DNA from 3 places in the Paenibacillus provencensis genome. Region 2 is predicted to be linked to each of the others. Evidence: a T-box and tRNA genes for the amino acid it is inferred to sense, from the RefSeq annotation. Region 2 holds a T-box; the other regions hold tRNA genes.
The links. A T-box is a leader RNA that pairs with one kind of tRNA and senses whether it is charged. The one in region 2 lies ahead of argS (arginine--tRNA ligase), so its partner is inferred to be a tRNA-Arg.

Region 1: it encodes a tRNA-Arg, which carries the amino acid that the T-box ahead of argS (arginine--tRNA ligase) is inferred to sense. The anticodon was not compared.
Region 3: it encodes a tRNA-Arg, which carries the amino acid that the T-box ahead of argS (arginine--tRNA ligase) is inferred to sense. The anticodon was not compared.

The regions. Positions count from the first base shown of each region.
Region 1 is NZ_JBHTKX010000010.1:51,989-57,205, forward strand. Features, by position in the region: gene gap (type I glyceraldehyde-3-phosphate dehydrogenase) at 1-825, opposite strand, end outside; gene ACFQ3J_RS25450 (sugar-binding transcriptional regulator) at 913-1,935, opposite strand; tRNA gene ACFQ3J_RS25455 (tRNA-Arg) at 2,259-2,333, shown strand; gene clpP (ATP-dependent Clp endopeptidase proteolytic subunit ClpP) at 2,540-3,139, shown strand; gene ACFQ3J_RS25465 (SIMPL domain-containing protein) at 3,252-4,010, opposite strand; gene ACFQ3J_RS25470 (HPr family phosphocarrier protein) at 4,212-4,481, opposite strand; gene whiA (DNA-binding protein WhiA) at 4,588-5,217, opposite strand, start outside.
Region 2 is NZ_JBHTKX010000001.1:2,063,969-2,069,185, reverse strand. Features, by position in the region: gene ACFQ3J_RS09890 (MogA/MoaB family molybdenum cofactor biosynthesis protein) at 1-23, opposite strand, end outside; gene ACFQ3J_RS09885 (CobW family GTP-binding protein) at 119-1,120, shown strand; gene ACFQ3J_RS09880 (four-helix bundle copper-binding protein) at 1,216-1,563, shown strand; T-box leader at 1,628-1,896, shown strand; gene argS (arginine--tRNA ligase) at 1,949-3,661, shown strand; gene ACFQ3J_RS09870 (ATP-binding cassette domain-containing protein) at 3,690-4,580, shown strand; gene ACFQ3J_RS09865 (hypothetical protein) at 4,582-5,217, shown strand, end outside.
Region 3 is NZ_JBHTKX010000005.1:182,278-187,494, reverse strand. Features, by position in the region: gene tig (trigger factor) at 1-932, opposite strand, end outside; gene ACFQ3J_RS22715 (hypothetical protein) at 1,062-1,994, opposite strand; tRNA gene ACFQ3J_RS22710 (tRNA-Arg) at 2,293-2,366, opposite strand; tRNA gene ACFQ3J_RS22705 (tRNA-Arg) at 2,692-2,765, opposite strand; gene ACFQ3J_RS22700 (DUF4870 domain-containing protein) at 2,907-3,200, shown strand; gene mgtE (magnesium transporter) at 3,262-4,641, opposite strand; gene ACFQ3J_RS22690 (hypothetical protein) at 4,859-4,990, opposite strand; gene ACFQ3J_RS22685 (hypothetical protein) at 5,114-5,217, opposite strand, start outside.

The DNA.
Region 1 (5,217 bases), on a different contig from region 2:
GGAGTAGTTAAGGATCCCTTTCAGTGGTCCGTTAGCTGCTTCTTTAAGAGCTGCGTTTACTTCGTCTACAGTTACGTTTTTGCCAAGCTCAACAACCAGGTCAGTTACGGATACGTTCTTAGTAGGAACGCGCATTGCCATACCGTTCAGTTTACCTTTCAGCTGTGGCAATACAAGGCTAACAGCCTTAGCTGCACCTGTTGTAGAAGGAATGATGTTCTCAGCTGCTGCACGAGCACGACGAAGGTCTTTGTGCGGCAGGTCAAGTACTTGCTGGTCGTTAGTGTAAGAGTGAACAGTTGTCATCATACCTTTAACGATACCAAAGGACTCGTCAAGAACTTTAGCAAATGGTGCCAAGCAGTTCGTCGTACAAGAAGCGTTAGAGATTACTGTATGGTTAGCTGGGTCGTATTTGTCTTCGTTTACGCCCATAACAACTGTAATATCTTCGTTTGTAGCTGGAGCAGAGATGATTACTTTTTTAGCTCCGCCTTTAAGGTGAGCTTCTGCTTTTTCTTTTGCTGTGAAGATACCTGTGGACTCAACAACGATTTCAACGCCGTTAGCTGCCCAAGGCAGGTTCTCAGGGTTACGCTCAGCAAATACTTTAACTTCTTTGCCGTTAACGATCAGCGCACCTTCTTTAGCTTCTACAGTTGCGTTCAGACGACCATGAGTTGTGTCGTATTTAAGCAAGTGAGCCAAAGTGCTCACGTCTGTCAAATCATTGATTGCTACGATTTCTACATCGCTGTTGTTCAGCGCTGCGCGGAATACGTTACGTCCAATACGTCCAAAACCGTTAATACCTACTTTTACCATGAGTAAGTTCCTCCCAAGTTTTGCTTTAAATTTTTATATATTCAAGACAAGCCTGTTAAGGCCCATCAAGACAACGAATCCATAACTCTATAAATCTTTAACAATTTCAGCTGCTGCCGCTTCATCTATGACTAGAATATCTTCTTGTCCGAAGCGAAGCACCGCCTGTATCGAAGCTGCCTTGCTCTTACCGCCTGCAATAGCGATAACAACCTCGGTACGTCTGATATCCTCTAAGCGCATACCCAGGGTCAGCATCGTATGAACAATCTCGCCCTCGCTATTGAAATAATAGCCGAAGGATTCTGCCACGGCACCCTCATCACGTATTTCAGTGACCGTCTGTGGTGCCAGCTTGCGCCGTTTGGCCATTTCCATCGCACCGCCTATTCCGTGAATCACGATGCGCGCATTACGGATCATATCCAGAATTTCCTGTATGTTGGAGTCTTGTATCAGTGAATCATAGGCATGATTGCTTAATAGATCCGGTACATGCAAGAGCCGATATTGTGCTCCAAGCTTCTTCGCCATCATGGAAGCAATCGTATTCGCCTGAAGCTCCAAGCTCTCTCCAAGACCACCTCGTGCAGGCACGAGCCATACATCTCGCTTGGATGATGATGGGGTTAGATGCTCTGCAATCGCTGCTGTTGTGGAACCGCCCGTTACAGCTACCACATCCTCATCATGCATGACACTCAGCAGTGCTTTCGCTCCGGCGCGCCCCAGCTCTCGCTTAGCATATTCCGAATGCTCAGAATCCCCTGGAACGACAATGACCTTCTGAAGTCCATAAGTTCTTCTGATCTGCTCTTCCATCTCTGATAGTCCAAACAATTCCTTGGCTACAGGTTCAAGCATTTCAAGCAGCTCTTCTCCAGCCTGACTTATTCTCATTCCCACCGTTTCAATCTCAATGAGTCCTTGCGATTTCAGCAGATCCGTCTCTGCTCTGAGTACACGCTCCGTCATATCCATGGCGTTCGCAAGTGTTCTTCTGCCAATCAATTCCGAAATCATGATCTGGCGTAGAATCGTATATCTCTTCTTCATTACGTCCATGAGATCAGGTAGAAGCTGCTTCTGCACTTCTAATATCGTTCGCATGCTATCCACTTCCGCAAGCTCCTTCATTCCGGTCTCTGAGGTGGACTAAAAATGTCCCGGGTTAACTTTTTAAGTCCCACGTTTATTTTAACCAAATCTAACGTGGGATGCAAGGGGTCCAAAAGTATATTTTACAAAGCCGTTTCCCTTTATTCGCTTGTGTAAAATATCACAATTAAAAAAGCGATACCATCGGTTTTCATCCCTTCATCTATAGGTTGTACAAATATGTTCAACATCAAACTCTATCATGGAACTCTCTTGCAAATTTTTTCGCATTCAGATATAATCAATATTACTGTCATAGACAGTTACTTGAATGTGCGCCCGTGGTCCAACGGATATGACGTAGGCCTCCGGAGCCTGAGATCGAGGTTCGATTCCTCGCGGGCGCGCCATTACTATATAGTGGCTTCATATACATTTAACCGATGAAACCGAACAGGTTTCTTTTTTTATCAAATTAGTTTGACTTTCTTTGACTTTTTGTTTGAAATTGTTTATGATGTGGTTAATACGGAAACAGTAAGTATATGTAGATGAAGTTCCTGTTCTCGTGTCTCGTGAACTTAAGACTCTAAATTTTTTTGAGGAGGTTTTTCGCATGAGTTATATTCCTATGGTCGTAGAACAAAGCAATCGCGGTGAACGCGCTTATGACATTTATTCCAGACTGCTGAAAGATCGTATCATTTTCCTTGGCAGTGATGTCAACGATGTCGTCGCTAATTCCATCATTGCTCAAATGCTGTTTCTAGCTGCGGAAGATCCAGAGAAAGACATTCATTTATACATTAACAGCCCTGGCGGTTCCATCACGGCGGGTATGGCAATATATGATACAATGCAATTTATTAAACCCGATGTTTCCACGATCTGTATGGGTATGGCTGCTTCAATGGGTGCCTTCCTGCTTAACGCAGGTGCGAAGGGCAAGCGTTTTGCTCTCCCTAACAGTGAAGTGATGATCCATCAGCCGCTTGGTGGAGCGCAAGGCCAAGCCTCTGATATTGAAATTCGTGCACGCCGTATTCTCAAAATGCGCGATAAGCTGAACCACATCCTAGCTGAACGTACAGGTCAGCCTCTCGAACGCATTGAACGCGACACAGACCGCGATAACTTCATGTCCGCTGAAGAAGCGAAGGCATACGGATTGGTTGACCAAGTTCTTGAGTCTTCCACATCTGCGCAAGGTCTATAAGCTGTAATAACACCAAAATCCTCGTTCCTGATTTGAAGGGACGAGGATTTTATGTTTTTTTGAATACCATTTTTCAGTTTATTTAACACCATTGTGTAAAGCTCTGACATTGCTACTTCAGCTCATACCGTACTGTCAGCTGAGTAGACAACTTAATTTCTCCACTCTCAATTGCTGTGTTTGCACTGTCTTCGGCTTTACTAGTTGACTGCAATTCCAGCGACTCTCTGTGATAAGTAATGGGTTCGTCCAGACTTCCCTGGCTGACGCTGAGCACGATACCCAGCTGACGCTGAGCCGCATTCGCTATCGCTCCAGCTTTAAGCTTCGCATTCGCCATGGCCTTATCAATAACTTGTGTTTCAAACGCTTCGGTATCCTCTATCGAGAACACAACATTATCGATCTGATTCGCACCCGCATTTGTTGCAGCATCCAGCAGCTCGCCGACTTTCTCAAGATTACGGTAAGACACTTTGAGCGTATGATAAGCAGTGTAGCCTTTAATTTTCTGTCCATCCTTCTCGCTGTAAGTATAATTGGGCTGTACATAGAATTGATTGGTCTGAATATCCTTGCTGTCCACTTTCCAGGTATTCTTCAGCAGTGTATTAATCTTTTGAATTTTGGCTGCGTTCGCTTTTTGCGCTGCTGCAGCGGTATCCGCTTCTGATGATGCTCCAATCGACAAATAGGCAATATCCGGCTTAACTGCTATTTCACCTTTCCCTGTGACCGAAATGAAGTTCTGCATCGCTGCTGCCTCCTGGGCTAATGCTGTTCCCCCTGCAGACCAGCTCCATCCTCCAATTAATAGTGCTCCAGCGATGGCTGCGGCAGCGAAAGGTTTAATCCATTTCTTGTTCCCCACTTCATCTAACCTCCTTCAATTTGCAATCTATACCATTGGACGCAGTCCCTTAAAAAAAAGTTTCAATATGTACAAGCATGTCCAAAATACAAAAAAGCCCCGATTTTTCGTAATGTCATTAAGGCTAGGCTCTAGCTTAATGATATTGCGATTTCTCGGAGCTTTCTCTCTGTATTTTGGCGTTATAAAAAAGATGGTGAATTATTGGTTCTCCAGCTCTTCTTTGCTTACGAGACTTACTAAAGCGTTTACAGCCTGTTCTGAATCCGCACCCTCTGCACTAATGACTACTTCAGTCCCTGTGCTGATTGCAAGGCTCATAATTCCCATGATGCTCTTTGCATTTACTTTTTTATCATCTTTTTCCACAAAAATCTCAGACGAATACTTATTCGCTTCTTGTACGAATAGTGCGGCTGGTCTGGCATGAAGACCCGTCTTCAAACGGACTACTACCGGGTGCTTTGTCATGGAAACTTACCCCCTCTTCAAAATCTATACAACAATCAATACTTCATAATTATAAACATTATACCATTATAGCATGAATGAAACTAGAAAAAAAAAGAGTTATTGCTTATAACTTTGAGTTCGTAAATAAACCCTTCTCTGTTCTAATTTTTTCGGCCATTTCATCAATTTTGCGCAGGCGATGATTCACACCCGATTTGCTCACTGTCCCTTTTAGTAATTCCCCAACTTCCTTCAAATTAATATCCGGATGGGCAAGCCTTACTTCAGCGACTTCACGAAGCTTATCGGGCAGAGTATCAAGTCCCACTTCCTTATCCAGGAACTTGATGTTCTCAATCTGGCGGACTGCCGCACCAATCGTCTTATTCAAGTTGGCCGTCTCACAGTTCACAATCCGGTTCACTGAATTCCTCATGTCCCGCATAATTCGAACGTCCTCAAATTTGAACAGCGCCTGATGAGCACCGATAATGCTCAGCATTTCAATGATCTTTTCGCCTTCTTTGATGTAAAAAATAAAGCCTTTTTTTCTTTCGATGCAGCGTGCATTCAGATTGAACTCATTCGCAAGATCAACGAGGGCCTGGCAATGCTCTTCATACATGGATGCAATCTCCAGATGATAGGAAGATCCTTCGGGATTGTTCACCGATCCACCAGCCATGAAGGCACCCCGCAAGTAAGCCCGCTTACAGCAGTTCTTACGGATAACCTCTTCCTCTATGCCTGGTGT
Region 2 (5,217 bases):
TCTTGGACAGAATTCATTTCGATCAGCCCTCCAGTATATTCTATCCTAACAATAGACGATATAAGAGAAGTAAGCAACGCTAGATTCAAGATCAACATATATCTAGAAAGGATTTATTATGATGATGAAACAAGAACAGACGCTATCAGCTCCGATCCCCGTATATATTCTGTCTGGATTTTTAGGAAGCGGCAAAACAACACTGCTAGTGAAGCTGATTGAATATTGGAAAAGTCAAAACCTCACTACCGCTGTTGTCATGAACGAGCTGGGGGAGGTTAATCTAGACGGCAAATTAATTGATCAGCGTGTACCTATGGCTGAGCTGCTCGGCGGATGTATCTGTTGCTCTGTCCGAGACAATCTCGGTATTGAGCTGGTCCAGCTGGTACAGAATACATCGCCTGATGTCGTTGTCATTGAAGCGACAGGCGTCGCAAATCCTATCGAAATATTGGACGGACTTGCTGATACATCCCTCTACGTGACGCTAGATGTGAAAGGCATCATCTCAGTGGTTGACAGTATTCATTTATTGGAAACGTACCGCCTGCAGAAAGGCAAAACATTCCGGCTCATGCAAGAGCAGATCCGTGCTGCCTCCATCCTTCTTCTGAACAAAATAGATCGGATTGAAGAAAAGGATCAGCCTGAATTACTCAGCCTGGTAAAGGAATGGAATGAGCATGCATCTGTACATTTTACAGAACATTGCAATATCGATCCGGTACTTCTAGCAGAGGACGCCAGCTGCCCGGTAAATCCTGAGAGAGAAGTTTCCGCCTCCCAAGCTCAGAAAGAGCATCAGCTTCACCACTCACATAATCATGTTATGGTTTACACTCATTATTTTAACTGCAAGATTAATAGCGTATTGTTTGAGCAATGGCTGAGGGAGCTGCCGCGTGACATCTACAGAGCTAAGGGCATTGTTCATTTTTCCGATACAGGCAGCCGCTTCTTGTTTCAGTATGCTTACCGTGAACCGGACTTTACCAAGCTGGGTCCAGAAGAAGAGCTAAAGGATGTCGGTGTATTTATAGGTGAGCATTTTTCGAAAACAGAGCTGATTCAGCTGCTGCAGCAGCTTGAAGAAGAAAGTTCAAAGATTAAATCATAAAAAGTCGAATTCAGAGGAAAGTTATTGCATATTGATTATCATACCGATCTTACGGGTAATAGAATGAAAATGAGATTACGCGGAGGGATGTAACAATGGCTATGACAAACATAGAGATGGAGACACAGACACAGATTGCAGCTTGTTTGGAAGCGATGAATGCATGTAATAAATGTTATGTCTCAAGTTTAAAGGAATACGATCTTGGCATCTTAAGAGAAAGTATCAGGCTGAACAGAGAAGCTGCCGAAATTTGCAGCTTTGCGGCTTCTGCGCTCAGCCGGGGTACAGAATACAAGGAAGAGATTCTGTCCCTTGTCGTTAAGGCGTGCAGAGCATGTGTAGCGGAATGTGAGAAGCATGAGCATCTGCACTGCAAAGAATGTGTGGACAGCTGCCGCAAATGTGCAGAAGTCTGCAGTCCTGCTGGTCTTGCTGTATAACGACAAATTTCCGAATGAATTGAAGTTGCAAATGATGGTAGACCAAGATATAATGATACAAATTATAAATTCAATGATCGGGAGAGTAATATCAGAACACCTCATGTTTCAGCGAGCCGGGATGGTGTGAGCCGGTATGAAGGATCTGGCAGGAAGCGCACCCGTGAGAAGGTACATTGAATATTAGTAGGTGTACTCGTCTTCAGCGGGCGTTATCCGCTTTGAGAGGAATCGAACAGGTTGCCAGCCGCGTGAAGAATATGCGAGTTAGCCTTTCGGATTCACGTAGAGTGGTACCGCGGGACTATGTTATCAATAGCTCTCGTCTCTGTAATATACAGAGACGAGAGCTTTTTTGTATATATGGGAATAGGAGTGTGTACGTATGTTGATGGATAAGGTTGTTAGCTTGTTAGAACCGTTGTTGGACCTGTCGAGAGAGGAGGTTGAAGCTATGTTGGAGGTACCCCCTCGTCCAGTGATGGGGGATCTGGCTTTTCCTTGCTACACGCTTGCCAAGAGAATGAGAAAGGCTCCGGACGTTATTTCAGCTGAACTGGCAGCCGACATGACAAGTCCCGAGCTTCGGGCTGAGGCTTCAGGTCCGTATATCAATTTTTATTTTGAGCGCACGAATATGGCTTCGGCTATGCTCAACAGCCTGACTGATCCGCAGTTTGGAAAATTACAGTTAGGTGCAGGCAAAAAAATGGTGATTGACATGTCATCACCTAATATTGCTAAGCCCTTTGGTATCGGTCATCTACGTTCCACGGTTATCGGTGCAGCACTGTATCGAATGTACGAAGAGGCAGGTTATACTGCAGAGAGTGTGAATCACTTGGGGGACTGGGGTACTCAGTTCGGCAAACAGATCGCTGCATACAAAAGATGGGGTGAAGATGATCGACTAGCGAAAGAGCCGATAAAGGAATCGCTGCGTTTATATGTGAAATTCCACGATGAAGAAGAGAACGACCCAAGCTTGGGACCGGAAGCTAGAGAATGGTTTAAGAAGCTCGAGCAGGGGGATGAGGAAGCCGTATCCTTGTGGAAGTATTTTGTCGATATCAGTATGCAGGAATTTAACCGGATGTACGACCGTCTTGGTGTTAAATTCGACCATATACTTGGAGAGAGTTACTATATTGATCAAACCGACAAGACAGTGACCAAGCTAAAACAGGCCGGTCTACTGACGGAAAGTGACGAAGCCATGGTCGTCAGATTGGATGAGGAGGGAATGCCGCCATGTCTAATTATCAAGAAGGATGGAACGACCATCTATCCAACTCGGGATCTAACAACCGCCTACTATCGTCATGAAGTCATGAAGGCGGATGAAGTGCTCTATGTTGTGGGTGCAGAACAGAAGCTTCATTTTCAGCAGGTGTTTGCCGTACTTGCCAAAATGGGAGAGATTTGGTCCGAGAATTTCATCCATGTTCCTTTTGGTCTGATGAAGTTTGAAGGGCGCAAAATGTCTACAAGACGTGGCAAGGTTGTATTTCTTGAAGAAGTGCTTGATGAAGCTGTTGAGCGGGCAGCACAGATCATTAACGAGAAAAATCCGAATCTCCATAACGCAGCTGAGGTAGCTGAACAGGTCGGACTCGGGGCGATCGTATTTGGTGATTTGAAGAATCACCGATTAAATGAAGTGGATTTCTCACTAGAGGAAGCACTCAGCTTTGAAGGAGAGACCGGACCTTATGTACAATACACTTACGCGAGAATTCAAAGTCTGCTGTTCAAAGCAACGGCCAACATGGATGAGGAAATACAAGAAGCTTCGAAATCTGCAGCTGCCGAGCATTCGGAACAGGTACTGATCAGTGATGCTGCCTGGGCAGTGATGAAGCATTTATCCCGATACCCTGAACAGCTTGAACGGGGAGTTCGTTTGAAAGAGCCTTCAGTACTGGCAAGATACGTCATCGATTTAGCACAGCTGTATAATCGGTTCTATCATCAGGAAAAAATTCTGGGGAGCAGCAAGAGTGAACGGACCTACAAGCTGAAGCTCTCCGAGATCGTTGGATCTCGAATAAAAGGAATACTCGGTCTGCTTGGCGTTCAAACACCGGAACGGATGTAATAAATTCATTGTTCAATGGAGGAGAATCATGCCAAGCATCTGTCTGCATCAGGTGAATAAAGCCTATAAACAGAGAGTAGTACTGAAAGATATTTCTTTAAATATTCATAAAGGTGAATGTGTTGTCCTTACAGGTCATAACGGTTCTGGCAAAAGTACGCTGCTAAGAATATTAGCAGCGCTGCTTTTTCCTTCAAGCGGGGAAGTTAGGGCCTGGAGTACCACAGGAAATATCGCGGATGTGCATAAGGGTTATGCGATAGACCGGCTCCCACCCCTCCCATTTACTGCTGAGGAGTACTTAATGTCTATGGGCGGTGTTCAGGGGATAGAGAAAAAAGAAAGGGAGAGACAAATAATTGCCTTAATGCAGGCATTGCATCTTAAGCCGGAAACGAAACAACAAATTTCTTCTTATTCCAAAGGAATGAGGCAGAAGGTGAATCTAATTCAGGCTCTTATGGGAAAGCCTGAATTACTGCTGCTCGACGAGCCGTTATCGGGTCTTGACTATGATTCCCAGCTAAATCTTACTGAACAGCTATATGAGTTAAAGACTGCAGGCACGACGATTATTTGCGCTAGTCATGAAAGCATGCTTATACATAGAATAGCCGATTCTGTCGTTGAATTAGAGGATGGACGGTTGAATAGAGTGATTCAGCAGGAAAAGCTAGCATTTAAGGCGGTTATGGTAATCAAGGCGGGGAACTTATCGGATGACGATATTGACCAGCTTGCAGCTTTCGAAGGAGTTATTGAAATAAGCAAGGAGACAACCAAACATGAGATGTATTGTCTGATGAAGGTTGCTGCTGAAGCTAGCGATAAGCTCCTTCTGAACATTATAAGCCAAGGCGGCACAATAATATCTGTTTTACATGATCAATATCATTTTAATATGAGCGGGAGGGACTGAGTTGAAACCTCTCTTGATCTATTTTTTAAGAACGTTTATACGTTCACCCTATTCTTTTGCACCGATTGTCACCTATCTTTTCATAATGGCAATTCAGTATTCGTACCGTCCGAATCCGATCGCTGACAGCTATAGTGTTACGGCTACACTGCTCTTTTTTGCTTCTGCCTGGATTGGGCGAGGCTTCTATCATGCCGAGCATCCGGATCAACGGGCGCTTACGATAATGCACAGCCGAAAAAAGTGGATATACTTTATAGGGATGTGGATCGCCTGCTCTATAATTATTGCTGCTATGACCTGTATTTCAATACTATTTCCCATTGCGGCTTGGATGTTTGAACGGCTGCCAACCACTTCAGAGCTGTTCACAGCTATAGTTGGTCACTATATGCTTGGTGTGTTGGGTATCTCCATTTCCTTATTTACTCAACGCAGCTGGATTAAGGTACAAAGTAACGCGCTTGCTATATTGTTTATTTGGTTAATGGCCGGGATGATGCATACCCAGATGGAAAGATGGCTTCCTGATGGATTAAACTTTTTAGCCTACTTATTGCCTCCAGCGCTCCCATTTATTAAAGCTATGTTAAACCCAGATGATATTGTATCCATGTCAGCTTCTACAATACATGTC
Region 3 (5,217 bases), on a different contig from region 2:
TCGGTGTTAACCATTCCTTGTGGAATTTCAACTTCTGCGTTAGCAGCCGCTTTCTCAACAACAACATTCTCTTGGTTTGCTTTTGCTTCTTCTGCTTTGCGCTCAGACAGCTGCTTCGTAAGATCTTCTTTGTACTCAGCAAGAGTATCGAATTCACTTACGTCTTTAGCAAACTCATCGTCGATTGCAGGAAGCACTTTGCGTTTGATTTCGTGTACTTTCACTTTGAAGATGGCTTTCTTGCCAGCAAGCTCTGCTGCATGATATTCCTCAGGGAATGTCACTTCAACATCCTTGTTGTCGCCAGTTGAAAGACCGATGACTTGTTCTTCAAAGCCAGGGATAAATGTGTTGGAACCCAGTTCCAGGGAGTGACGCTCTGCTTGTCCACCATCGAACAATTCCCCATCAACAGAACCTTCATAATCGATTACAGCGATATCGCCGGACTCCGCTGTACCTTCTTCGATGACTACCAGCTCAGCATGACGTTGTTGCAGACGCTCAAGCTCAGCTGTCAGTTCTTCTTCGGAAACTTCTGTGTTCGCCTTAGGAACTTCAAGTCCTTTGTACTCGCCAAGTTTAGCTTCAGGTTTAACAACAACTTTTGCTTTGAATTTGAAAGTTTCACCTTTAGCGAATTGATCGATGTCCACTTCTGGTTGTTCAACAGGGAAGATTTCTGTTTGGTCAACAGCTTCCGTGTAAACTTCAGGAAGAAGGATATCAATTGCGTCTTGGTACAGGCTCTCAACGCCGAAACGAGCTTCGAAGATCGAGCGAGGCACTTTACCTTTACGGAATCCAGGTACATTTATTTGTCTAACGACTTTATTAAAAGCCTTGTCGAGAGCAGCAGCTACACGATCTGCGTCTACTTCAACTTCAAGAACCCCAAGGTTCTTCTCTATTTTTTCCCAAGTTGCTTTCATTTATGCTTTCCCCTCCAAATTTCACATGTTCACCATGTCAAGCGCGTACAAAATAACCATTTTAGTATAAACAACATTAAATGCAATTTCAAGGGTAAACCCTTGTAGCCGTCAAAAGGAAGTTTTCGACTATTTCACATCCAATCCGCCGGATACAAATCGTTTAATCGATCGGTACGCCTGCTCGAACCTAAATCTAACTTCACTCGTGATCTCATAAACCCTTCTGATCTCTTCCTCGTCCAGTGATCCACCCAGACTCTCAGCGACTGCTGCATGGAGCGCTGCAGCCCATATATCGAGTGTCGAATCATCACCTTCAAGCATAGAACGATAGTCGCTCGTGCCATATACAGCCATGACATATTGAGACCAGAGTTCCTGAGCAAAATAAAATAAGGTAGGTTCATGTACTTCCGTCTGATCGGCCACCAGCTCGAGCACACGAATGATAGGAAACGGAAATTCATCCGGCCTCAATGGAATAGATTCCACTTCAACCTCCACTTTTTCCGACCCTCGTGTTAGAGAGACGGTTGCCTGCGATCCTCTTTTTCGCAATGTCTGCAGCACTCGAAATTGAAGCAGCGGATGCAGCTTACGCTGCTGAAGCCATTCGCACAAAGACTGATCAATACCCGGAGTTTCGATATAGGCTAGCTGATCCAATGCCAGCATCGTCTGCTCGCTCAGTGGTTCTTCCATTACCGTTCTTAGCAGCTTATCTGCATATGCTCCATCTTCCGCCATTTTATTTCTGGCATTTTGACGAGCAAAATCCTCTTCGCTCTCTTCCAAATCTTCGTCACTTCGTCTGTCTTCTCTTTGATCACGATCTATATATTGAGGGAAAGCTGCGCGCAGCCAGTCCAGCAATGCTTCCCATTCTTCATGATTCCGTTTCTCCTGCCCTTCGCATTGAAGCAGGAACTCAAGCAAACTCATCGCTTCCGTATAGCGCTCATTCTCTAGCATTACGGTAAGCTGAATCTGATAGTAATCCAGCGTCTTCGGGAAGAGAACAATATTTTTCTCTTTGGTTTGGGAGTTCGTATCGCTCATTATGACTGCCTCCTCTCTATCCGGTTTAACGACAACTATAAATCGACTTGTTGATTATATAGAAACTACATATCCGTGTATAGCTCTAATATATTAACATAACCGAATCCAGCCTAAAAAAAACATCTTTTTGCTTAATTCATTGGGATTAGGCATATATAGCATCAAAAAATACAGTCTTTCGGCTGACTACGATGCCGATGCTATAGAAGCTTATGCTTCGAAGAACCCCCATCTTATGTTCCCATCCCCTTGGACGCAAAAAAAAAGACATCCTCACGGATGTCTCTCTTATGTACGTCCCAGGAGGGATTCGAACCCCCGACCGACGGCTTAGAAGGCCGTTGCTCTATCCTGCTGAGCTACTGGGACAAATTCAAGCGCAAGATATATCGTATCATATATATGTAATGATAGCAAGCGGTATTTGTAAGATTTTATTTAGGTGCCTTTGTGGCTGACTGCGATGCCCATGCTATCGATGTGAATGCTTCCGAACCCCCAGTTGGGGTTCTCATTCCTACGTACGTAAAAAAGACACCTTTACAGATGTCTTCAACCGTCCCATTCGGGGTACAGCCGTGCGGCTGACTGCGATGCCCATGCTATCGATGCTTATGCTTCAACGAACCCCAGTTGGGGTTCTCATCCCATGGACGAAAAAGAGAGACATCCTCACGGATGTCTCTCTTATATACGTCCCAGGAGGGATTCGAACCCCCGACCGACGGCTTAGAAGGCCGTTGCTCTATCCTGCTGAGCTACTGGGACAAGTTATGTACTTATTTTCACAGTGCGATATTTATTATATCGTATAATCTGTAATTGTCAAAGTATTTTTTATGTATCATCACATGCTGTGAAGGGTAATATGATTTAAATATTAGGAAATTTCAAAAGGAGCGTTATTTCATGAGACAGCTGTTATCTTCCCTTAGTTATTTCAGTATCTTTTTTGCACCCTTCCTGTTTCCATTAATCGTATGGATAGTGGCCAAAGACGATTACATAACCAAACATGCGAGACGCGCATTATTCTCACATGTATTCCCTTTCGTTGCAGCTATTCCACTGATATATTTTCTGTTCACCGCAGACCATCCTGCTTCGATCATAGGATACATCATTGTGTTTTTTGTCATCTATTTCGGTACGTTTATTTACAACATCTATCAAGGCATTAAATCATTAAGAGAAACAGCTTGAAAACTACAAGCAATACAGATCAAAAACCAGCCTCTCAGGCTGGTTTCTATTTTATATACACCTATACCAGATATGAAATAAATAATGTCGCCGTACCAAAATATACAGTCAACGAGAACAAATCATTCAGTGTCGTAATAAGGGGGCCGGAGGCAACAGCCGGATCTATCTTCAGTTTATGCAGAAGAACAGGAATAATGGTTCCAGCCATCGTACCAATAACAATGGTTAGGATAAGAGAAAAACCGATAACTGCACCCAAAGCAAAGCTGCTCTGCCAAATTCCTGCAACAAGTGCTACGCTTATTCCACAAACAGCTCCAATCGTTAACCCTACTCTGAGCTCTCTCCATAATAAACGTAATATGGCCCCTCCGTTCATTTTGTTCTGTGGTGTCAAACCTCGGATCACGACCGCGAGCGATTGCGTCCCCGTATTCCCGGTCATTCCCGCGATCATCGGCATGAAGAAAGTTAATGCCACCACTTGGCTGAGCGTCCCCTGAAATATACTTATAATGCTTCCGGACAACAACCCAAGGAATAACAGCATGATAAGCCACGGAAGCCTTCTTTTGGCCGCCGTCAAGAAATGAGTGTTAAAATCGATCGTTTTGTCTGTACCCGCCAGTTTGTTAATGTCCTCATCCGCTTCCTCCCGCAAGACGTCCAGCACATCGTCAAACGTTACAACTCCAATTAATTTGCCTGCTGTATTTTCGACCGGGATAGATACAAGATCGTATTGTTCAAATAAGTGCGCAACCGCCTCCTGGTCCATATCCGCTGATACCTTGACCACGTTTTCCCTCATCAAATGCTCGATAAGCTCTGTATCCGATGCAAGCACGAGATCTCTATAGGTGGTGAGGCCTATGACTTCTTTATTTTCATTTAATACATACAGATCCTGCACATCATTCGTCAGGTCTGCAAAATGCTTCACCTTTTCGACTGCTTCACGAACCGTGTACTTGGCATAGAACCACACATAACGGTTAGTCATGATACCGCCGGCTGTCTCCGGTCCATAGTTCATAAGCTCCCTTACGGTCTCCCGCTCTGAAGCTTCCATGATTGAGAGCATGTACTCTCTAACTTCATCTGTCATCTCGCCCATCAAGTCGGCCAAATCGTCATTATCCATACGATTCAGCACCTGAGCTGCGCGATCCTTGCTCAGAATATACAGGGCTTCAATTTCTACTCTTGGTTCGAGCTCACTCAGCATGTCAGCCAAAAGCTCCGTATCCAGCGCATCCATAAATCGAGGGCGGTAAGCTTCATTTAGCGTTAAATAGATCGTGGCCAAGTCATATGCTTCCCACTCTTCAAATTCATCGTGCATCTGCTCGATGCTGCCACGCCTGACAGCATCCTCTATGCTGAGAGTTAAATGATGCAGATCCTGTTCTCTGCTCCGCATTTCGATGTCGTGCATATATAGTTCACCTTCAATCTGTAATTAATCTGGTGTGCAGTATCCTTTCCTATAGCGTTTACCCTGCTGATAGGTCATAAAATCATGTTCGAACATTTAAATGATATGTATTCATTGAATTACTCTCAATTAGCAGTACATCAAGCTCTTATTGTTCATAATAGACAGCCTCCATCCTTTCATCACTGAAAGAATGGAGGCCTATGCGTAGCCCGAGTTAGTTGCTGCTTCCTAAACGTGCTCTGTTCAGTTGCCGCTGGTGATTTTTGTTCTTCCCAAGTACTTCACTAGCAAATTCATTTGCCAAACCGTGACGGTATTTCTTCGTTACCTTGTACTTTGAAGTCATTGTGTTCACCTCCCCGGGATACTTGAGTATTATGTGTAATAAATGTGCCGACTATTTCCCCATACGCAAAAAAAGCCTGCAAAGAATTTGAGTGAACAAATTCATTTGCAGCCCAGTATAAGCTTATCTTTGCAATTTACTTAAAATGTCATGGTTCATCGACCCGTAATTCAGCAAGGACTGGAGAAATTGTCCCTTCTCCTGCTCGGCCGTCACAAGCTGGCTGT